Regions from separate parts of the Paenibacillus sp. FSL H7-0737 genome, predicted to be linked through region 2. Evidence: riboswitches for the same ligand, from Rfam matches in the RefSeq annotation. Region 2 holds a riboswitch; each other region holds the start of a gene.

Region 1 (8,204 bases), 2.3 Mb from region 2:
CAAACTACTGTAACAGACAAAATCATCGAAGCAGGAAAAAATCTAAAAGTAATTGGTCGTGCAGGTGTTGGTGTAGATAATATCAAACTGGATGCTGCAACAAAGCGTGGTATTGTTGTAATCAATGCTCCTGATGGAAATACAATTACGACTTGTGAGCATGCTTTCGCAATGATGATGGCTCTGGCCCGTCATATTCCACAAGCTTATGCAAAAACAATCGGTGGAACCTGGGATAGAAAAACATTCGTAGGTGTAGAGCTTCGTGGCAAAACTTTAGGTGTACTCGGAATGGGCAGAATCGGTAGCGAAGTGGCTAAACGTGCTAAAGCTTTCGGTATGGAAATTCTTGCTTTCGATCCTTTCCTAACAGCTGAACGTGCTGAAAAGATGGAAGTTAAATTGGCTTCCGTAGACGATGTTGTTCGCGGAGCAGACTTCATTACTGTGCACACTCCACTTACTCCGGAAACACGCCATATGATTTCTCGCCCACAATTCGAAGTGATGAAAAAGGGAATGCGCATCATCAACTGTGCACGTGGTGGTGTAATTGATGAAATGGCATTGGTAGAAGCTATAGATAGCGGTATTGTTGCTGGCGCTGCGTTCGACGTATTTGAGAAAGAGCCGCCGCAAGCAGATCATCCTTTCCTGTCTCATCCAAAAATCATCGTGACTCCTCACCTTGGCGCTTCTACGATTGAAGCTCAAGAAAATGTGGCGATCGATGTTTCGGAGCAAGTGTTGCATATTCTGCGCAATGAACCGTTCATTAACGCGGTCAACATTCCTCCAGTGGCTCCAAGTGTAATGAATAAGCTTCAACCTTACTTCACGCTTGGGGAAAAACTGGGCAGCTTTGTTACCCAAATTGCAGCTGCTGCTATCCGTGAAATCCATGTTGAATACGCTGGTGATCTTTCGGATGTAGATACCCAACCACTAACCCGCTACATTGTAAAAGGAGTGCTCTCCCGCCACTTTGCAGAGGACGTTAATATCGTAAACTCCATGCATTTAGCGAAAACACGTGACGTGAACGTAGTAATAACTAAAGCTTCTAAAACTAAAGGCTTTACCAATCTGATTACTGTTACTCTAAAAGCTGATCGTGACCAAGAGTATCTTGTTGCCGGCACCCTGCTGCAAGGTTATGGAGAACGGATTGTTCAAGTGAATAAGTTCCCAGTTGATATTGCTCCTGAAGGTCATCAAATCTTTGTATCCCATAACGACAAAGTAGGGATTATCGGACTCGTGGGTACATTGCTTGGTGAGAACGATGTAAACATCGCTTCCATGCAAGTGGGACGTAAAATTGTTGGGGGCGCTGCAATCATGCTGCTGACCGTTGACAAAGCCGTTCCTAAGCATGTCCTTGTGAAACTCGCTGGATTACCAGAAATTAACACCGCTGAAGAAATCATCCTTCTTTAATCTATAATATAGAAAGGCCATTCCAGAATGTACTGGAGTGGCCTTTCTTATATTTTACGAATCTTTTTCTTCCTATATTATGAACGAAGGGATTATCCTTCCATCAATATCAGTAAAACCATACTTTTCAGCAAGCTTTCCAACCAGCTGCGGCTCACCGGACATAGACATAACCTTTGGATCAGCGGCTAGTGCAGTCACTGCTCGACCAATATATGTCGTCGATTCACTCATTTTCAGTTCCTCAACTTCTTGCCAATGTTCCTCATCTGTATTCATGGCTTCTAGAACCGCTTCTGTTCTCATCCATCCAGGTGAAAGTGGCATAACCGCAATGCCGTCATCCTTTAACTCCTTCGACAATCCGAAAGCCATACGTAAAAGTGCATTTTTAGAAAGATCATAATAAAAGTTGCCTAAATATTTATAATGATCCCAGAAGGTTGTATGGATAATTAGACCACCAGTTTTTGCCTTGCGCATCAAGGGAATTGCGTAATAATTTGTGATCATCTGTGCTCTCACACCGGCATTAAACATATTGTCCCAATGAGCTGTAGGCAGCTCCCAAAAAGGCTTCTGCTCGATAGCTAAATCATTGCCTCCCCATACGTTGTTAACTAAGATATCGAGCCGACCTTGCTCTTCAGCGATCTGGCGGATCACTGCTTCTGTTTCTTGATCCTTCGTATGGTCACATCGTATTACCGCACCAGAACCTCCACTTTCTTTTATTTCTCTAAGTACGCTATCTATACTCCCCTTAATATGTTCTGTGACGGATACATCTGTGGTCCTCCCTGTAATATAGACAAAAGCTCCTCTTCTCGCTAATTCTAAAGCGATCCCCCTCCCAGCACCTCTGCTGCTCCCGGTAACCAATGCGACTTTCCCTTTCAATGTCATAGCCCTCAACCCTTTCCACATGAATTCGGATTTCAATATTCTGTGAATATTCCTTACGTTTTATAAGTATAACCCGTATATATGACATCAACTGACATATATAATATAATCATAATTTAGAAATGATTAATGGTGATCGTCCAATCATTAATTCGAGGAGGTACAATAGCCTAATGAGAGCCGACCGTTTGTTATCAATATTACTTCTGTTGCAAAATCGTGGAAAAATGACTTCTAGAGAATTGGCCCAAACACTCGAGGTATCAGAACGAACTGTGTTTCGTGATATGGAAGCATTAAGTGCTTCAGGAATACCCATTTTAGCTGAACGTGGTCGTGAAGGAGGCTGGATGCTAACTGAAGGGTACCGAACCTCCCTAACGGGAATGAAGCCACAAGAGATTGGTTCACTGCTTCTGTCCGCTGACGCATCTATAATGAAGGATCTGGGGATACAAGACGACTACTCTTCCGCTCTTCTCAAACTAGAGGCTGCATCCTCACATCGACTTAGTAACCCAGCAAATTACCTAAGCGAGCGTATTCATATTGATGGCGCCAGTTGGCATCCTTCGGATGAGACTTATCCGTTCCTATCTGTACTGCAGAGAGCACTTTGGGAGGACCGTAAAGTAAAAATCACTTATCTCCGGAGCAACGAGACAACGGTCCGTTTCATTGAACCTCTTGGGTTAGTTGCAAAACGCGGAGTATGGTATGTCGTAGCCAAAAGCAAAGATGAACTACGAACCTTTCGTGTGTCCAGATTAGTTAACGTTGAGGAGACACATGAGTGGTTTAAAAGACCTGATGACTTTGATTTAAAACAGTACTGGGAAGAGTCCACCACGGCCTTTAAAGCAGCACTGCCAAAGTATCAAGTAAAGCTAAGGGTTAAAACATCTGTCTTAAAAGAATTACAGCGAGAAAGATTCGTCTCTGTCCAATTAATAGAGCCAACAAGCAATGCTGAGTGGGTGAACGTAGATGCCGAATTTAATACGATCGAGTCGGCCTGCCGGATAATCCTTTCTTTTAGTCCCTCGGTTATTGTACTTTCACCGCAAGAACTTTTAGAGATGGTAAAGTCTGCTATCGCAAAAATTTCCGCTATTTATGAGGATTTTTGACACGAAATCTAAAGAACTACTCCGAAAAGAAGATTTATGTCAGTTCTTACTATAGACCAATCACCTTTAAATCCCATATAATAACACCAATACATAATATTAATAAGGAGGACATTATACCAATGAACTGGATGCATAAACTTCCGTTAAAACAAAGAATTGTTGCCGGATGTTACCTCGTTGCCGCACTATTTGCCATTCCTGTTTTAGTTACTTTTATGATCTTAGGCAACATTATTTTGGGTATTGTTCTAATCGTTGTTCTTGCTGCTCTAACTTTCCCAGTGGCCCGCTTTATCGAGAGAACGCTTACATCTTCTTTTGATGACATCGCGAATGTATCTCATAGTATTTCAAAAGGGGATTTTACTAGTAGAGCCGACGAGAACGGGTCTATGGGGGACGTAAGTCGTTCCTTTAATACTATGATTGACAAGCTCAAGAAGATTTTGACAGAAGCATCACAAATCACTCGTCAAGTTATGGATGCAAGCCGTGGAATCGAAGATAAGAATCAGAATTTGAAAATTGTCATGGCACAGGTAGCCTCTTCGTCTAACGAGCTAGCTCTTGGTGCAAATGAAATATCTACGGATATCGCTGAAATGACAGAATCCATTAAAGATATTGAGAATAAAGTATCCAATTATACGAACTCAACGAAAGAAATGAACAGACGTTCAATACATACATTAGAACTAGTTGAACAAGGACGGCAGTCCGTTGATACTCAAGCTGAAGGCATGCGCAAAAACATCCAGGCTACTCAAAAAGTAGCTGATACAATCGAAGCCCTGTCTCATAATGCTCGCGGAATTACGATGATTACAAAAACCATCACAGAGATCGCTGAGCAGACCAACCTCTTATCGCTGAATGCCTCCATCGAAGCAGCACGCGCCGGAGAGCATGGTCGAGGTTTTGCTGTAGTCGCACAGGAGGTTCGTAAACTTGCCGAGGAATCAACAGCTTCAACGAAGGAAGTCTTTGGCTTAGTTCGGAGCATCGAAACTGATATCAAACAAGCGATTGACAATATCGCTATCAACGAAGAAGTCGTACAGGTACAGAATGAGATGATCACTCAATCTGCTCATATCTTTGCTCAAATTGTGCAAAGTGTGCAGTATATTACCGAGCAAATCTCTTCCTTCTCTGCTGAAAGTGATCTGATGTTGGAAAGTGCCTTGAAAATTTCAAGTGCAATAGAGAATATCTCTGCAATCACACAGCAAACCGCTGCCGGCACCGAGGAAGTATCCGCGGCTATGAATGAACAAATTAATGCCCTGCAGTCCGTCGCTGAAGAAACTGAGAAAATGACACAGGCTGTGTTTAATCTACAGAAGACTATCCATATTTTCAAGTTTTAAGTCACTTGCAAATCATATAAACAAGTCCAAAAACTCCTCCTAAGTTTTGACTTAGGGGGAGTTTTTTTATATCTATTATTTCATAGGTTGGACAAGACTTTCGTCAAAATTCGAGTTAATTTGCGAAAATATATTGACAAAGGTACTCTAGGAATATATTGTAAAGGAAAATTCTTCTTATAAATTTTAAAATTAATATTGGCAAAATCTTCGAAAGAGGATGACGCAAAACCATGGATCTACAGCCTCATTATTAATCAGAGGCCATGACTGCCAGGTTGCAGAAAACCAAGACGACTGAACAATTGTTCAGTCTCTATGGCGATTTATGCCACCAACCTGTGCCCTAATTCAGAGCACAGGTTTTCTAATGTTTGATTTTAAAATAACAATCAACTTGTGAGGTGTATTTTTTGAAGACAGTCGCAGATTACATGTCGGAAGCACTACGGAACCTAGGAGTTACCCATTCCTTTGGTATTATTGGGAAATCCATTTGTCCTATTGTTCTTAAAATGGTAGATTACGGTATTGAATTTATTCCTGGGAGACATGAGTCCAGTTCCGGCTTCGAAGCAGCCGGGTATGCGCTTAAAACTGGAAAACTAGGTGTAGCTTTTGGTACTTCAGGTCCTGGTGGAACAAACCTATTAACTGCAGCAGCACATGCTAAGGCTAACAACCTACCTGTCCTATTTATTACTGGCCATCAATCTATTAAAGAGCTTGGAATTCCCCAATGTCAGGACTCTACTTCTTTTCTAGCTGATTTAGCTGATATGTTTAGACCTGCCACCTTATATAGCAAGCTTATTGAACGTGGAGATCACTTTAACACAATCTTTAATCATGCCATATCCATTGCTTTGAGCGGTAATCGTGGTCCAGTTCACCTTTGTATTCCCTTTGATGTACAAACGGAATTGCTAGAGGAATGTAATATTGTAATCCCTGAACGCGAATCACTGGTTAGCCATGCTAATATCGACCGTGTACTTGATGCTATAAATAACTCTAAGAATCCAATAATTATCGCGGGTAAAGGCGTTAACCGCTCAGGAGCACATAGTGAGCTAATTCAATTAGCGGAAACATTTAATATTCCTGTAGTTACATCTCCAGGTGGTAAAGGGGCTATAGCTTGGGATCATCCACTCTATCACGGTCCAATTGGAGTAGGCGGTTGTACCCATGGGGATGACTTGCTGAATCAAAGTGATCTATTTATCGTTCTCGGGTCACGTTTAAGTGATATGACTATTTGTAATCTTAAAAGGGAAAATCATCCTGCAACATTAATTCAGTTTGATAGCGATCCGACTTTTGTCGGAAAAATATTGTTCTCTAAAACGATTCCAGTGACTGGAGATCTACGGGACAATCTAGTTTACTATCTCAATAATATTGACACGAACAACATCACAAAACGCGAAGCACCGACAAATTCCGATTATACCGAAGAGCCTCCGATTTTACCAAACCTTTCACTTGCATCGGTCTTGAGTACGATGAGTGATTTGATTCCTTATAACAGCACAGTCTTTGTTGATGATGGAAGTCACGGTTTCCATGCTGCGAAATGGTACAAGGTTAAGAAACCGGGCAGTTTTGTTTTCGATGCTTACTTTGCTTGTATGGGTAATTCCATCGGAATGGCGATTGGTGCAAAGGTTGCTGCTCCAGAAGAAACGATCTTCTGCATTACAGGAGATGGCTGCTTTATGATGCTAGGCGCAGAGATTAACGCTGCTGTCTGCAAGGATATTCCTGTCATATTCATTGTTGTGAATAATAAACAGCTAGATATGGCTCTAAAAGGTATGGAAAAAACTACAGGACGTATTGACGGAACTATCTACGAAGTCCCTATGGATGCTGTGAAATTCGCAGAATCACTAGGCGCTAAGGGTTACAAATGTGAGACAGCGGAGGAGTTCGAAACAGCCATCAAGGACGCTGTTGCCATCAACCGTGTTGCCGTCATTGAACTGCTAACAGACCGTGATGAGGTCCCTCCGACTGCTCACCGTACTTTGAACCTAAATTAGGAGGTCACTTATGAAAGACAATGTAAACAGTGGTCTGAACCACTTCACGAATCTCTCTGGAGACTACGGAGCTAAAGCACTGGCTCCGATTAAAGAACATTTCCCCGATTTGGCTGAATTTATTATGGGGAATGCCTACGGCGATATTTTTCAACGCAACACAATCGAAGCTGACTGGAAGGAAATCGCAGTTATCTCTGCCCTGATTTCGATGGGTCAGTTTGATCAATTGGGTGTTCATTATGTCATGGCTCTTCGTGTGGGAGTTACTGTAGAACAACTCAAAGGTATTCTATTACACTTAGTACCCGCTATAGGGGCACCTAGAATCATCACCGCTTTTAATATTCTTCTCGAAACGATTGAAGAAATAAAGTAACTATTTTCAGTAAATTAAAATATCGGGAGAGATGTTAACGTGGGACAGTTTATTTTAAAGACAGACACTACTAAAAAAGTGATCAATATTGAGCTGGAAGGAACATTTTCTGAAGAAGATGGTCTGAAATCTATCCAAGCTTATCAACAAACTATTAATCCTATCACTCCAGCAGACTATGAATTACAAATCGACTGCAGAAAGCTAAACGTAACTGCACCTGATGTTGTACCTCTTTTGGAAGGTTGCTTCGTAATGTTTAAGAATGATGGATTTGTAAAAGTAAATCTAACCCTTGAGAATAACCCAATTCTTAAAATGCAGCTTGCTCGTCTGGGTCGTAAAGCAGGACTAGATAACATCGAGATCATTTCCACCGTTACAGCTTAATTCTTCTTATAACTAAAAAAACTATAGAGTTTTTCAGGAGGATTCATTCATATGACCGGAATTCGTATTCAAGACATTGATATCTATCATCCTAGTAATAAAGTTGGTAACGACTTTTTTATTAAGCATTTTGACGAAAAGGGTATTGATATCCGAGGTCTACTGACCACTTTAGGTCGTGATACGCGCTATAGCATTAAGAATGAGGAAGAAAATTCTCTTACGATGGCTTTTGAGGCTGCCAGTAATGTGTTGGATAAAAATGGTCTCACTGGCGCTGATATCGATCTTATTGCCTATGCAAGTCAAACTCCTGAATATATCTTTCCTACTAACTCTTTAATGATTCACCGTTTAATTAACGGCGCATCCCATACAATTTGTATAGATAGCAACGCTAACTGTGCAGGTATGACTGCTTCCGTAGAACAGGTGAGCCGTCAAATGCAAGCCAATCCTAGAATTAAACGTGCTTTGGTCATCGGATCCGATTATGTAGCACCTCATGCAGATAAGAATGATCCAGTCTATTATGCTA
Region 2 (8,204 bases):
TTTTTTGATCAGCCGCTGAAGGTCGTTGTGGATAAACAAAATCACCGGTTGGCGGTAGTCAGCGGTTCTATTATTCTACGAAATTATGCGGTAGGACTTGGCGGAGATAAGACACCAGAGGGGAATTTCGTGATTACAGATAAAGTCGTCAATCCAAATGGTCGAGATGATGGGGATTTCGGTAGCAGAGGGCTTCAGCTTTCGGACAGTAATTATGCTATTCATGGCACGAATGAGCCTGACAGTGTTGGTAAGGATGAATCCCTTGGATGTATTCGAATGGGCCGAGAAGATGTGGAGGAGCTCTTCGCGCTGATTCCTAAAGGTACAACAGTAGTGATTAGTAAAGGGGTTCTGCCTGAAAAGCAGCTTGTGCCGGCTAAACGCTTCAGCTCTACTGCTAAGCATGATCAGACCAACCCCCACAAAGTATACCACTGGCTGAATTAGTTTCCTGCAACGATAAACAGAACGATGATTAGAAGAATTAGTAAAGTTAAACTGACGCCAATCCACATTAGCGCTTTACGGTTAACTTCTTCTTTCTTTTGCTGCAAAGTTGGTGGTTTACGTTTAGTAGACATATTGGGCATACCTTCTTTCTCTCTTAATCGCTGATTACACCTATATTGTAATGCGTTTACAACAAAATTACTATACTCTGCGTTATGTACTCAACATACTCGCACTGTAAAATACTTTTCTTTTGTTCAAGAAAAGGCTAAAATTAAGAAGAAACCTACAGAAACGGGTAGACACGTGGATTAGTGAAGTACCCCTTAAGGAGCGAGAACGGTGTTGTATCGTAATTTTGGTAAACCAATTTTTTTCAAGATTGATCCCGAGAAGGCTCACCATCTCGTCATAGGTGGATTGGATAAATCGTCATCAGTGCCAGGTGGAAGCGCGGCGCTACGTTTAATGTACGGAGTTCCTGAAACGGCGGATTTAGCGGTTGATCTGTTTGGCACGCATTTCCCGACGCCAGTTGGACTTGCTGCAGGTTTAGATAAAAATGCCGATGCGGTAGTCGGATTCTCTTCGATCGGGTTTGGATTTATGGAAGTGGGCACGGTTACCCCTAAGGGTCAACCAGGTAATGATAGCCCTCGTTTGTTCCGTCTTCCTTCGGATGAAGCACTGATTAATCGAATGGGCTTCAATAATGAAGGGGCTGATGCTATGGCACAGCGTCTGAAGAAATTAAAGAATCGGAGAATTCCTATAGCAGTTAATATTGGCCGGAATAAGATAACTAGTAATGAAGCGGCTCATGAAGACTATCGTCAGTGCATCCGTACGCTTTATCCGTACGGTGATTTTTTTGTGGTCAATATCAGCTCGCCGAATACACCTGGTCTTCGCAATCTCCAGCATGGCAGTGAATTATCGTTCCTGCTGGCTCAAGTGAAGGAAGAAATGGAGATTCAGCGTAAAGCGACCGGGATTACCAAAAGCTTGTTGGTTAAGATAGCACCAGACGTAACTGATGAAGAGCTGGAGTATATGGTTCAGACACTGACAGAAGCTGGTATGGATGGTATTATTGCTACGAATACTACATTGAACCGTGATGGACTTAGTCATGAAAAGGCTAATGAGACGGGGGGCTTAAGCGGCAAACCGCTGCGGGACCGCTCAACGGAGATCATTCGCAGTATTTATCGCCAGACGGAAGGGAAGATGCCGATCATAGGATCAGGCGGCATTTTCACCAGTCAGGATGCGTATGACAAGATAAGAGCAGGTGCGAGTCTGGTCGAAATTTATACAGCTCTCATTTACGAAGGACCGGAGGTTAACCGCAAATTGCATGCCGGATTACGGCAGCTATTACGGCGGGATGGATTCAGTCATATCTCTGAAGCAGTGGGCGCTGATCATCACTGAAGGAGACGAAAGGACAGGAGGACGAAGGCGATGGACGGCAGGGACTGGGGAACTTTTTTGCTTCCATATGAACAGACTGTGGAAGAATTGAAAGTTAAATTCAAAACAATGCGTTCGGAGTTGAAGAAAAGAGAGGAATACACGCCGATAGAATTCGTAACGGGGCGTGTAAAGCGGCTGTCAAGCATTCTGGAAAAGGCTAAACGGCTGAATGTGAAGATGGAAGATCTGGAGACGGGGATTGAAGACATTGCAGGAATTCGGATCATGTGCCAATTTGTAGAGGATATCCGCAGAGTGGCGGAATATATCCGGGCCCGTAAGGATCTTGAAGTACTCTATGAGAAGGATTACATCACTAATTATAAAGAGAGCGGCTACCGCAGCTTCCATATGATTATTAAATATCCTGTGCAAACAGCGCTTGGCCAGAAAATTGTGCTCGCGGAGATCCAAATTCGTACGCTAGCTATGAATTTCTGGGCTACCATAGAGCATTCCCTGAACTATAAATATCGGGAGAGTCTACCCGATGAAATGCGTGTTCGACTAAAGACGGCAGCTGAAGCAGCATCGATCCTCGACAGTGAAATGTCCAGTATTCGGGAAGAGATTCTGGAAGCACAGAAGACATTCGAGGAAAACTCGAATATGACCACTCAGATTCTCAAGGCCATTCATCAATTGTATTTCTATCACTTGGTGAATGAGGCTATAGATACGCAGGCTCGCTTTAACGAAATATGGCAGGTTCAGGATATGGAAGCGATGAAGGAACTTCTAGATCATGTGCGGGGACTTCTTTCCGCAGCTAAAAAGGATAGTTTGCCGGATGGCTTATGAACCATTGTACTTGGAATACCTAGTGTACTTTAATCGTGACAGGGATTATTTCGAATGTCACGAGGTACTCGAAGAACTGTGGCTTGCCCAGGAACGAGATCCTTTGTACAAAGCACTTCTCCAAGTAGCGGTAGGGTTATACCATTTTCGCAATCAGAATGTGCGCGGTGCAGCTATTATGCTGAGTGGTGCTTCTGCCAAACTGGAAGAATATCCAGCAGCGACACTCGGCATTAATCTGGCGAAACTCGTGGAGGAAGTGAAAGATTATGTTCGGCGCTTAGCATCATATGATGAGCGGCCATTTTCTTATTACGATCTGACCATAGAGATTGTTGATCCGAGTCTAGCGGACCAAGTGGAGAATGCAGCTGTAGCTATCACACCGAATAATCCTCAACGACGTGGTCCTCAGAGACCGACATCCTTTCATCGTAAGTAAAAGATCCTCTATATATGAGTATTGTATAAGGGACACCCGTAGGGGTGTTCCTTGAATCTTTAAACACCTAAATTTTTGCAATACTATCAGGAGGACGGCATCATGGCGGCACAATTGCCCAGTTCTTTCAGCGAGCGTATGATGGACATGCTGGGAACAGATTATAATCAATTTGCGGATTCTTATAAGGAAACCCCATACGGAGGCGTCCGTGTTAACACCTTGAAGATTTCCGTGGAGAGCTTAAAGGCTCTTTCTACTTTGGGACTGGAACCCATTCCTTGGTGTCCGACAGGATTTTATACAGAGAATGGGGCTAGACCTGGTAAACATCCTCACTACCACGCAGGTTTATATTACATTCAAGAGCCGAGTGCGATGGCACCTGTGGAATTGCTTAATATTGAACCAGGTGATCGTGTACTTGATTTATGTGCCGCCCCTGGGGGGAAATCTACGCAGATTTCAGCCAAGCTGTTAGGTAAAGGATTGCTGGTTAGTAATGATCTTCATCCAGAACGGACTAAAGCTCTAGCTAAAAATCTGGAGCTGTATGGGGTTCGTAATGGTATTGTACTGAACGAAAGTCCAGATCATATCGCGGCTGCATTCCCGCTTTTTTTTGACAAGATCTTGATTGATGCTCCCTGCTCTGGTGAAGGGATGTTCCGTAAAGATGAAGACATGGTGAAGCAGTGGGATTCAGGTACACCTGCCAAATATGCTTCCATGCAGCGGGATATTTTACGTTCTGCTGCAACAGCATTGGCACCGGGAGGTACACTTGTCTATTCCACCTGTACCTTTGCTACAGAAGAAAATGAGGAAATTATAGCCGAGTTTATTTCTGAACATCCACAATTCTCAGTGGTGACGGTAGGAGGTACAGGCTCATTCGCTCCTGGCTTCGGAGAACTCTCAGGAACAGCAAGACTGTGGCCGCATAAGGTGAAAGGCGAAGGACATTTCATGGCTGTATTGCAACATGGGGGAACTAAGCGCTCAATGGAGGAACGTGATCACTTAGAGGTCAAGTTAAACGAATCTGCAAGAGCAAGAACTACTACTCCAAAAAGTGCAGCACACGTTAAATCATCCAATAAATCAGAAGGAAGACGGGGGAAAGAAGGGAAACCCTCTCACAAACCTACTGGTGGCGCTGACCGTGGTCGGCAAGTTTCAGGTGACGAGCAAGCTTTGACTGCGTATGGAAATTTTGTGCGAGATCAGCTTGGTTGGGAACCGCAAGGATATCCGGTTCTGTTCGGTGACCATCTGTACATTTCTCCACTTCCTAAGGAAAGACTAAATGGATTAAAGACGATCCGCCCGGGATGGTATGTAGGACAAATCCGTAACGGAAGATTTATTCCAGGGCATCCAATGGCTACAGCTTTGCATCAGGAAGAAAGCTGCCGAAGTGTCTCACTCTCCAGTACGAATCATGAAGCTATTTCCTATCTTAAAGGAGAGACGTTGTCGATTTCTCAAGAACGTCTCTCTATTAGAATAGGAAGTGCCCAAAAGGGATACGTTCTGGTCTGCATTGATGGCTACAGCGCAGGCTGGGGTAAGTGGCAGGATGGCATACTCAAGAACGAATATCCCGCAGGCTGGAGGTGGATGTAACAATGAGCCAATCAGGTAAGCCCGCCAAAAAACAACGATTAGATAAAGTGTTGTCCCATATTGGAGTGGGGTCGCGCAGTGATATCCGTAAACAAGCTAAACAAGGCTTAATATTGGTGAACGGGACCGTGGTAAAAGATAGTGGGTTCCATGTGGATCCTTATGCCGATAAAATAGAGGTAGGGGGAGAGGTTGTTACCTACCGTGAATTCATATATCTTATGATGAACAAACCCCCGGGTGTCCTGTCAGCTACGGAGGACAAGCGGGATCGGACGGTTTTGGATCTTTTAAAGCATGAGTATGCACAGTTTGAACCGTTTCCTGTAGGAAGGCTAGATAAGGATACTGTGGGACTGCTGCTGATCACTAATGATGGGAAGCTTGCCCATGAATTGCTGTCGCCACGTAAGCATGTCCCGAAAACGTACGAGGCAACCATCGAGGGCGATGTAGACGCGGATGATGTCGCGGCTTTTGCAGCAGGGGTGGAGCTGGAAGATGGCTACTTTACTTTACCTGCACACTTAACCATTCTTGGAAGAGAGCGCGGCAGCAAAGTGATTTCCCATATTTCACTTATCATCACTGAGGGGAAATTTCATCAGGTGAAGCGTATGTTTCAGGCGGTAGGCAAAAAAGTCACTTTTCTGAAACGCGTATCTATGGGAGAATTGAAGCTGGATGATAGTCTGCCGCTTGGAGCTTGTCGGGAACTGACGTTAGAGGAACTGGCACTCTTAGGCGCAGATGGGTCAGAAGGATAGTAGAGAAAATGATATATAAATTGATATATATATATTGAATTTGGAAACTTGGGATAAGAGAAGGGAGAGACGGAGGGGAATTTTGGAACTGTAAGAGCGATAGCGACCGCCTTTGTTTCCGGATTTCATCCGCTTTTAAACGGTATAAATTAAGAAATCTGGAAACAACAGCGGCTGGAAGTCCAAACATTCACCATAGTTGCGACTGACACTTAACACAAAAAGCCTCAAGTTCAATTATATATAGAAAAAGAAAGACAAGGATGGTGGAGTATGAGATACAAACTGATTGCACTAGATGTGGACGGTACGCTATTAAATGATGATCACCACTTAAGCTCTGAGAATAAGGAAGCTATTGCTGAGGTTACACGTCTTGGCGGTCAAATCGTATTGTGTACGGGACGCAGTCCACAGAACTCGATTCCTTTCATGGAGGAAATGGGGCTGACTGGTTACGTGCTTGGTCACAATGGAGCAGCGACGGTACGAGTGGAAGATCGAGAAGTGCTGCACCAATATGGTATGGATGCACGTGGTCTTGACCCCTATATTGACTATTGCCGTAAGCACAATATTCATTATGATGTGAATACTGCTTTTGATATGTATGTTGATAATGTAGAGAATCTGACTAAAGAAGCTAATTATATGTATGAGCACTTCCGTATTGTGCCAGCGACGCTGCCCGCATGGGAAGATTTCCGTGAACCGGTTGTTAAGTTTACTGTATTTACACAGCCAGAAATCCTTGACGAAGCTGAACGTGAATGGCGTACTTGGGCTCCTGAGTACAATATTTTGCGGAGTGGTGAATTTTTCGTTGATTTGATGCATCCCGAATCTTCTAAGGGAAACGCATTAAGAAATCTCGCTGTGAAGCTGGGAATTCCGCAAGAAGAAGTCCTCTCAATCGGTAATTATTTTAATGATATTTCTATGCTTACCTATGCGGGGATGGGCGTGGCGATGGATAATTCTCCTGTAGAGGTAAAAGCGGCAGCGAATGCTGTTACGGGTTCGAACAATGAGCATGGTGTGCGTGATGCGCTGGTTAAATATTGTTTATCCTAATCTTTTTGATCCTGTAAAATAATTTTAGATGCAAAGCATAAAGCGGACTGGAGTCCTGTTTTATGCTTTTTTTTTTACGTTGACATAAGGATACGAGTAAATCGACAGGTAAATAGAAATGGAAGATAAGTCGTTTACAGGTAATTATAACCATGATAAAATTAGCGGTGGGTCATGCGTCCGTAAGCTAATTAAAACTAATTGAATGTCCGCGTTAAAGGTAAAATCATCGAAAGATGATGACACAAAGCCATGGGTCTAAAGCCTTTCTACAGAAGGAAATGATCGCCAGGCCGCCATAGGGATGTCTTATGAAGCATAAAGGATAGCTCTAAGAATATGTAGTCAATTTTGAGCTCTTTTATTATTTCGACCTATACGGCGTTACATTATCGCAAGGGGCCGAAAGGGGAAGTTCATGAACAGTTTTTTCAAAACAATAGGCACTAGTTTGGCAGTAGGTGCTTTATTGCTGTCCGGAACGATCGGATGGATGTCTAATCCTGAAGTCGTGTCTGCCGCTACCACAACAGCAGTAACCGCGGATCAAATGATTAGCAAAGTAACGGCAGCCTCTAAAGCAATAAAGAATTTTCACTTAGATGTGATCAAAAAACAGGATATTCAGAGCGGTGGGGTACGTATCAGCAACACTAACACACTGAAGCTGGATATTAATCGACTGCCGAATTTTGCTGCAGCCGGCACCGTTGATAGTAGTCTTTTAGAAACATCGTACAGTCTATATGCCAATGACAAGGAGTTTTACTATCTTGTAGACGGAAGTGAACTGATCGATGAATCTGAAGATGAAGGTTACGACGATGACGGTGAGCCAATCGATCCTGATGCACAGTATTGGATTGGACTGGAGAAGATGGAGTGGGATTCTTTTTACTCCAAAGGTCAATACGATCCTGTTTCCATGCTTGATTCGGTAAAAAATTATAAAAAATCTATGAAAGTCAGCACTGCTGGTGCTCAGACAGTCCTGCAATTCACGGTAACCGATCCGACAGCAGCTAAGGGAATAATCAAGCTCTATGACCAGGAGAACCTCTGGGATGGTGAGACAGTTCAACCCAAAAGCGTAACGTGGAAATTATTCGTCAATACTAAGACCTGGCAGACGGAAAAACTGACAGTCGATCTGAGTTATGTGCTGATAAGTGATGGAGAAAAGGATACATACAACACGAAAATCGAAGCTAAGTATTCCAAGAATAACAAAGGTACAACCATTGTAAAGCCCGCCGAACTAGAATAATAAGGTCGTTTTCATATGGAGTAAAAAGCGCTGTTCAGTAGAACAGCGCTTTTTGCTCCATTCATGACAGTAGCCAACAGGAAGTGAGATATGTAAAAAATAAATAAATATAAAATTGACCTACCAATTATTAGGATTTTAGTACATGCTATTTATGTGATTAATAATCTGAATTAATTTAATAGTGTATGAAATATCATGTTGTAACTATTATATTGAAAAGGTATTATAAGTTAGGTTAAATTTACATTTTTGAGAATTGCTATTCTTTTTAATGATTGATAGGGGGAGT
Region 3 (8,204 bases), 2.0 Mb from region 2:
GATCCTATCCGCAGTCTGTTTTGTAGCAGGCGTTTACAGTCTAAGCACTTTATCACCAGATACCTCCCGTCTCATGCTTAATGTATTCATGGCCTTAACTGGATTCGGCGTGGGCTTCTCCTTCTCCGTGCTAAGCATGGCAGCTATCCATAATTTCGATATGCGCCAACGCGGTTCGGCAACTTCAACAAGTACCTTTATGCGCTCGCTTGGGATGACGCTGGGGATTACGATCTTCGGTATTATTCAGCGTAACAACTTCACTAGCAGCATTAGCGAAGCTTTTGGCGGAAGTGAGCAGTCAGCAGCCTTCGGCGATCCACGGGCAGCCCTGACACCTGAAGCAAGAGCCAAGATTCCACCTGAAATTTTAGAGAAAATATCTAGTGCACTGTCCTCTTCAATCGCACATACCTTTATGTGGGCCATGATTCCTGCCGTCCTTGGTTTAGTCTTTGTGCTGCTTATGCCAAAAGACCGCCTCACCATTCCGAGTAAAACTGCTCAGGCGTCCGAGGGTAAAAGGTAACGATTATGTCGATGAAATTGGCTATTCTCGGACTATTGCTTGAACGAAATATGCACCCCTATGAAATTACACTAGTCATGAAAGAGCGCTCCATGGACCGGATTACAAAGCTCCAGCTTGGGTCTCTCTACTATGCTGTCGATAAACTTGCACAAGATGGTTATATCGAAGCTTTAGAAGTGATAAGCAGCAGTGATCGCCCAGACAAAACCATTTACGGTATTACTGAGCAAGGTAAAAATTTATTCGAGCAGTTAATTCTACAGCAAATTAAAAAGAACGAGCCCTTCTATCATCCGATGTATATGGCTCTAGCCATGTCCCGTCATGTTGATCAAAACAAGGTGGAGAAGCTGCTCGAAGAACGTATTCGTGAAACCGAACATCAGGTGAATCTGGCTTATCAGGTATATGAAGAACATATTCCTATTGTTCCTCGTTCCGCCCTTCATCTCATGTACGGCACCTATGAACACACCCTTATTGAACTAAAATGGCTACAACGTCTCTATGATGATGTTGTAGCACGCAAGTTGAATGACATTGGAACACCACTTAATACAGAGTAGAGTCCTTAGGACCTCTACTCTTTTTTTCGCTTTTGCAGAGACAATAAATACCATACTAGAATCTAAGCGTGTACAATATGTACGTGTACGCAATCATATTTTCCTAGGAGGAATCACATTGTTGAGAACACTGCCTTTAAACAAGCGCGGTATACCAGCCAGCCGTATTGCTCTAGGTTGTATGGGATTTGGTGGGGGCTGGGATCATGAACCGATTACCGCCGAGAATGTTAAGCAAGGACATGCAGCCGTCGACGCAGCACTATCTATTGGTATCAATATGTTTGATCACGCAGATATTTATACCCGTGGTAAAGCAGAGAAGGTATTCGGTCAAATCTTTAAAGAACGCCCAGGACTCCGCGAAGAAATCATTATTCAATCGAAGTGCGGTATTAAGCTAATGGAGCCTGGAGACAGCTCTAATGTCTTTGACTTCTCAAGCCAGCATATTCTAAGCAGTGTAGAAGGAATATTGTCGCGACTAGGAACGGAGTATATTGATATTCTGCTGCTCCATCGGCCTGACCCCCTAATGGATCCAGAGGAAGTAGCTTCTGCTTTGCATCAATTAAAGGCAACAGGTAAAGTTCGTCATTTCGGCGTCTCCAATATGAGCGCAGCGCAGATCAAAATGCTGCAAGCCTATTGCGATGAACCTTTTATCGTAAACCAGCTACACATGAGCCTAGCCAAGCTCAGCTGGGTCGATGCTGGAATCAGTGTAAACCGTGAACCTTGGAAGGATATTACCTTTCCCGAAGGAACCCTTGAACATTGTCGAATGGAGAACATTCAGCTTCAAGCTTGGGGCCCACTCGCACAAGGCTTATTTAGCGGACGTTCATTAGAGGATCAACCAGAGAATATCGTCCAGACAGCTGCCATGGTTAAACAACTTGCAGATGAAAAAGGAACAACACCCGAAGCCATAGTGCTATCCTGGCTAATGACACATCCGGCAGCTATTCAGCCTGTGATTGGGACTGTGAATCCGCAGCGCATCGCTGCCTGCGCCGATGCGGACAAGCTGGAGCTTACTCGTAAAGAATGGTATGACCTATATGTTAGTTCACGTGGTACTCGTCTTCCCTAACTAAGCCCACAATTAAACTCGCAAGAATTCTTAATAGCCTAATCGTGCCTCTCGCATGATTAGGCTATTTTTAATACTTCCCCCTCCTACGCATCGTTCTCTATTGCGAATAAAAATAGATATCAAGCGATAAACTGAGATAAATAGAGATAAATTAACATTTTTGTTCTTTATAGAGCACAAACGAGACTTATTGACAGTTTTCTTTTCATTTTATTCCATGTATTATTCATTACAGAAGTTGTTCTCAATAAAGAACGATAATAACGAACCAAAGAAACTCAAGACATTGAGGGGAGGTATTCCTCTGAGACCCAGATCAGCAAAAAGAAGACCTAAACGAAAGAAACAAATCGGATTACGTGTTCTGCAATCAGGAATGGCTGTCTCCGTCTTGTTTCTGACTACCTCACAGCAAGTGGGTAGTACCTATGGTGGTTTTGGAGCTACTACGCAAACCACTAGCACAATTAGCTTTTGCGAAGTATTTCCAAACTCGATCAAGGGGCTTCTAACAGAACTCAAAGATCATATCGAAAGAGCTACTGCTTTAAAAGGATCGCTGCAAAGCTATACCCCTTCAGGCAGTCTCTCAGACGTTTCGGGAATAGAAGGCATGACGCTGGATGAGCTTGATGTCGCAGCGCAAGAGATTTCCACACAAATCTCCGCGCTTCAATCTCAAATCGATGGCGTGAATGAGCAACTGGCCACCAACAGCCAAATTTGGAACGAAATCAATGGTGAGCTGAATGCAGCAGCAGCCGTCCTATTCCAGATTGGAGGATATATGACCTCTCTAGATTCAAACTGTCTAGAAATCAAGGATGAACAATTCTTCAGAGAGCTGCAAAGCAGCCTGAATCAAAGCGGTGTAATCTCTGAATCCCTGAATGCTTCCTTAAAGGGAGTCATCCAATATCTAAACTCCATACACGACATCGGGCTTCCATTTGCTTCGGTAGTGACCAGTGATGTATATGGACAACCCGAGTTACGCAACGAGGCGTTTCAGCAGCCGTTACCTTTCCTGATTCCTTTTAGTCAGCCGGCCGGCAATATCTCTAGCGAACTAACCTCCACTTATGAAAATCTCAATACTGAAATGAATGATCTTAAAGAATCGGCTACTTCAGGAATCAGCAATCTTCAGAGTCAGCTCCAATTGATCAGTCAAACCCGTGAACAACAGTTGGAAGCGCTTGAGAAAGCCCGACTAGAGGCGCTGGAACAAACGAAGAAAGAAGAAGAACGTTTGGCACTGGAGAAAAAAGAAAAGCAAGAAGCTGAGGACAAAGCGAAAGCTGAAGCTGAGGAGAAAGCAAAAACGGAAGTGACTCCACCGAAAGGTGAAGCTACTCCAGAGAATATAAATAATGAACAGCCTGAAGCCCCAGCCACTAACCCGGTCGTTCCGGAAATTGGTGAAGAGCTAACGATTCCAAAAGATGTACCACAGCAAGCGGTTCCTCAGGAGGCGCCAAAAGCGGAAGATACAACCACTTCCCCACCGGTAGCAACACCAGCCCCTTCGGACCCTCAACAAGTTAAAGGTGGCGAATAATATGCGGATTAAAAAAATGATCAACAATACATTATCGAGCATCATGCTTGTGATATTCATTCTGCTGGTGGTAGCCGTAGTTTTATCAAAGGCCTCCGGCGGTGAACCTGCCTTCTTCGGATACCAGATCAAATCGGTACTCTCAGGTTCGATGGAACCAGGGATTCAAACCGGATCGATTGTCGCTTTAAAACCCGGAGGAGATATGAATCGCTTCAAAAAAGGCGATGTGATCACCTTTAGAAATGAAGAAAACCTGCTCATTACTCACCGTGTTGTAGAAGCAACAATGAACAACGCTACTGGTGAATCCATGTATCGCACGAAAGGCGATAACAATGATGCGCCTGATATGAACCCTACCAGTTCCACGAATGTTGTAGCTGAGTATACCGGGGTCACCGTACCTTACGTAGGTTACGCTATGAATTTCGCAGTTTCCAAAGCTGGAAGTGTCATGCTCATGATCGTACCAGGCTTGATGCTCCTGCTCTATGCTCTGTATTCGTCATGGAAGGCTGTAGCTGCACTCGAAAAGAAAAATGCTGCTATACTGCCCGCCTCTCCACCCCCAACTGAAATACAGTAATTCGTTGATTGTCCGCTTCCGCTTACGAACCGGAAGTTACAATATATAACTTTTATAAAAAAAACCACAAAAACCGAGGAGGAATTTTAATTATGGGTATCAAAAAAACATTGGGTCTTGGCGTAGCATCAGCAGCACTGGGTTTATCATTGATTGGTGGAGGAACCTTCGCTTACTTTAGTGACACTGCACAAAGCACTGCTACATTTGCTGCAGGTACACTCGATTTGAACTCCGACCCTTCAGTTATCGTAAATATTCCAAACCTAAAACCAGGTGATACTGTAACCAAATCCTTCAAATTGAAAAACGATGGTTCGCTCGATATCGGATCTATTATTCTGAACACTTCCACTCAAATTACGGATGCTAAAGGTGACAACTACCTGGATTTAGCCCAATTCATTAAGGTCAAATTCCTTAGAAATAACGATAAAGGAACCGTAGTTTCTCCAGAAGATGTAGTCTATCAAACTACGCTTGCTGATTTAAAATCTCAACATCCGGATCTCGTAAAAAATACTGGTTGGGATCAACTCTTCACCGAAGCATCTGGTATTAAAGCCGGCACCAATGACAGCTTCTCCGTCCAATTCGAATTTGTGGAAAATAACCAAGATCAAAATATTTTCCAAGGCGATAGCATAACCCTGACATGGGATTTCGTAGCTAAACAAGGTGCTAAAAAAGATTACTAAGATTAATAGAATAATTTAATATAATACTCGAAGAGCAGCAGATCCTGATTCCGGAAAGCGGATAAGTAGATGCTGCTCTTCTCTTTACAATAAACTTTGTCGAATTTAATGATATTTGCTATACTAATAACAAAAATTACGGAGGGGCGTCAGCATAGTGTCACAAAATATGGGCCAACGTATCCAGCATCTCCGCCTAGAAAAGGGATTGTCCCTATCTGAGCTTGCGGACAGAGCGGATGTTGCTAAGTCGTATCTTAGCAATGTGGAGAGAAACATCCAATCCAATCCTTCAATCCAGTTTATCGAAAAGATCGCCGATGCGCTTCAGGTATCCATCCACGCTTTGCTCTATGGAGAACCTAATGATGCTGAGGAGTCACCTTTAGATTCGGAATGGTTCCGATTGGTGCAGGAAGCTATGGCCTCAGGCATAAGCAAACGCGAATTCAAGGAGTTTCTGGACTACCAGAAATGGCGCCTTGATCAGAAGGATTAATATTCCACCTGACCTGATAAGATCCTCTTCTACTCATACTATTAAACATAAGCGCCTTCGCCCTCCTAACATGGACCGCGAAGGCGTTTTATATTCTAGTAAAATATAAGGACTATTTATCTTATATACTTTCTTATATACCGAAAAAGGGCCCAGCGAGTTATCGCTGGGCCCTTTTTCAAAATATAACGCACTAAATGTATTACTGCACGGCTTGCACAGTCTTCTCATGAAAGAATCGACGAATTTCATCTGCCTTTATGCCAGCCTTCTTAGCTGCTAATAATAAATGTACCCACTCAACGTCTAGATCAATGACCTGCTGTTCTCTGTTGCTTCCCTGGTTGGACTTGTCCAAAAAATCTCCTCCTAAGATTTTACGTCCCCAGGCAATCCGGCTGTCATAGTATTTCTACCTTAGACCCGCGACTTTGTGCCCCTGTCTTTCGGCAGGTTTACCTTTTACTGGACCCTTTACACGAAAGGATCTACTTTGAAATATATGAAAATCGCTAACTGCAATAACATTATACTATACTAAAGTGGAAAAGTGTGTCGATTTCTGATTAGTTTTTCCATTAAAAAACAAAAAATAGAAGCGCTTTTGTGCGATATCTTGTCCTATTAACACGATACTCGTCCCATTCATAAAATTAATTAAGCCAATATAATGATACTTCCTTCCCTATTAGTTAAAAATAAGGATATTAGAATCATTTTAGTGGGCCTTAGGAATGGGTAATGAGAAGAAACAGCGTTCTTTTCATTAGAACAAGCTAACCCATACCATTTTGCGAACGTATTGGACGAAAGAATGAATTGATTACACGTGTGGAAAGTAGCACAATAAGATGAGAAATGAAACCGCAATCATCACAGCTCCAGTAAGCGTTGACACAAAATGTCACGTATGGAGTTCATCCGTTAAGGAGGATGTATTCATGGCAGCCAAAGAGCCCTATAACGAATCCATTTGGAGTAAGTATTACGGACCCAATTTAGGCTACATTCAAGAAAGATATGAACAGTTTGTGAAAGATCCTTCCACCGTAGAGAATAATTATCGCGAGCTTTTTACAAATTCGGGTCCCCCACCCCTAACACCGGATAGCGAACCGGCTCCACAGCCTCGCATTTCGGGAGACACCGAATGGCTTAGAAAGGCAGTAAGAGCTTCCAAGCTAATCGCTAATATTCGTATATATGGCCATATGGCCGCTGATATTGATCCGCTTGAGCGCGATCACAATCCCATGGCTAAATATCTTGAACTCGAAACCTATGAGCTGACTCGTGAGGATCTGCTCGCACTACCTGCCACGCTCATTTGGGAGAATGCGCCGAATGATGTGCATACCGGATGGGATGCAGTTCAGCGTATGCGTCAGGCTTACACCAAGACAATCGCCTATGAATTCGGGCATGTGCATGAAGAACAAGAACTGAAATGGTTGAACAGACAGGCAGAATCCACAAGCTCACCAGCGCCTTTAAATAATGCAGAACGTAAAGAGCTGCTAAACCGCCTGATCCAAGTAGAGCAATTTGAAACCTTCCTTCACAAAACCTTTGTGGGTCAGAAGCGTTTCAGCTTGGAAGGCAATGACGCACTCGTACCGATGCTGGATGAAATCGTACGCGCTGCTGCGCATGACGGCGCAGAGCATATTCTGATGGGCATGGCGCATCGTGGTCGCCTCAACGTTCTTGCACATATTTTGGGCAAACCTTATGACATTATATTTTCAGAGTTTCATCATTCTCCGAACAAGGAGCTTTTCCCTTCCGAAGGCTCTACAGGCATTAACTATGGCTGGACGGGTGATGTGAAATACCATCTGGGTGCAGATCGCGCTGTCCGTGAAGGAGAAACCGTACGCACAAGAATAACACTAGCGAATAACCCAAGTCACTTGGAATTCGTCAATCCTGTCGTGGAAGGCTTCACTCGTGCTGCTCAAGAAGATCGGAGCACAGCCGGATTGCCGAAGATTGATACCAGTAAAGCTATGGCGGTACTGATGCATGGCGATGCTGCTTTTCCAGGTGAAGGGATTGTTGCAGAAACACTTAATATTGGCAAACTTCAAGGTTATCAGAATGGCGGGACGATCCATATCATTGTTAATAATCGGATCGGCTTTACGACAGAAAGTGAAGACTCCCGTTCAACGCATTATGCGAGTGACATCGCCAAAGGATATGAAATTCCAATTATCCATGTCAATGCTGATGATCCTGAGGCCTGTATATCAGCCGTTCGTTTAGCTAGTGCATATCGCAATCAATTCAAAAAGGATTTCGTTATTGATCTCATCGGCTATCGTCGTCATGGACATAACGAAATGGATGATCCTGAAACTACACAACCTATCGTGTACGGTAAGGTACGCAATCATCCAACCGTTTACAAGGTGTATGCGGAGCGGCTACAGCGTGAAAAAATTCTTACAGCTGAAGATGTACAAAAGATGCACGTTGAAACAGAAGGCGTATTGCAACGTGCGTACGATAGTATGAAGGAAGGCAATCACAAGAAAAAAGAACCAAAAGCCTTCATTCCTCTTCATACAGATCGCTCAGCGGCAGGCACTACAGCCGTACCGATCTCCAGTCTGCAAGAGATTAATCGTGAGCTACTGAGCGTACCTGATGGATTC

What was found. A riboswitch is a leader RNA that binds a small molecule or an ion and turns the genes downstream of it on or off. The one in region 2 is predicted to bind cyclic di-GMP.
Region 1: another riboswitch for cyclic di-GMP. It lies ahead of H70737_RS20730 (thiamine pyrophosphate-binding protein); the one in region 2 lies ahead of H70737_RS10100 (DUF6612 family protein).
Region 3: another riboswitch for cyclic di-GMP. It lies ahead of H70737_RS30560 (anti-repressor SinI family protein); the one in region 2 lies ahead of H70737_RS10100 (DUF6612 family protein).

Annotation. Positions count from the first base shown of each region.
Region 1 covers NZ_CP009279.1:4,711,916-4,720,119, forward strand. Annotated here, with positions in the region: gene serA (phosphoglycerate dehydrogenase) at 1-1,440, shown strand, start outside; gene H70737_RS20715 (SDR family NAD(P)-dependent oxidoreductase) at 1,513-2,346, opposite strand; gene H70737_RS20720 (helix-turn-helix transcriptional regulator) at 2,520-3,476, shown strand; gene H70737_RS20725 (methyl-accepting chemotaxis protein) at 3,599-4,849, shown strand; cyclic di-GMP riboswitch class I at 5,040-5,135, shown strand; gene H70737_RS20730 (thiamine pyrophosphate-binding protein) at 5,254-6,897, shown strand; gene H70737_RS20735 (carboxymuconolactone decarboxylase family protein) at 6,908-7,276, shown strand; gene H70737_RS20740 (hypothetical protein) at 7,316-7,666, shown strand; gene H70737_RS20745 (3-oxoacyl-[acyl-carrier-protein] synthase III C-terminal domain-containing protein) at 7,718-8,204, shown strand, end outside.
Region 2 covers NZ_CP009279.1:2,381,583-2,389,786, forward strand. Annotated here, with positions in the region: gene H70737_RS10065 (L,D-transpeptidase family protein) at 1-450, shown strand, start outside; gene H70737_RS31025 (hypothetical protein) at 447-584, opposite strand; gene H70737_RS10070 (quinone-dependent dihydroorotate dehydrogenase) at 796-1,890, shown strand; gene H70737_RS10075 (GTP diphosphokinase) at 1,921-2,733, shown strand; gene H70737_RS10080 (DUF309 domain-containing protein) at 2,723-3,175, shown strand; gene H70737_RS10085 (RsmB/NOP family class I SAM-dependent RNA methyltransferase) at 3,278-4,804, shown strand; gene H70737_RS10090 (pseudouridine synthase) at 4,807-5,571, shown strand; gene H70737_RS10095 (Cof-type HAD-IIB family hydrolase) at 5,845-6,645, shown strand; cyclic di-GMP riboswitch class I at 6,855-6,946, shown strand; gene H70737_RS10100 (DUF6612 family protein) at 7,064-7,912, shown strand.
Region 3 covers NZ_CP009279.1:410,170-418,373, reverse strand. Annotated here, with positions in the region: gene H70737_RS01870 (MDR family MFS transporter) at 1-529, shown strand, start outside; gene H70737_RS01865 (PadR family transcriptional regulator) at 535-1,098, shown strand; gene H70737_RS01860 (aldo/keto reductase) at 1,217-2,194, shown strand; gene H70737_RS01855 (hypothetical protein) at 2,484-3,758, shown strand; gene sipW (signal peptidase I SipW) at 3,760-4,347, shown strand; gene H70737_RS01845 (TasA family protein) at 4,440-5,045, shown strand; gene H70737_RS01840 (helix-turn-helix domain-containing protein) at 5,215-5,544, shown strand; gene H70737_RS30560 (anti-repressor SinI family protein) at 5,747-5,902, opposite strand; cyclic di-GMP riboswitch class I at 5,930-6,014, opposite strand; gene H70737_RS01835 (2-oxoglutarate dehydrogenase E1 component) at 6,486-8,204, shown strand, end outside.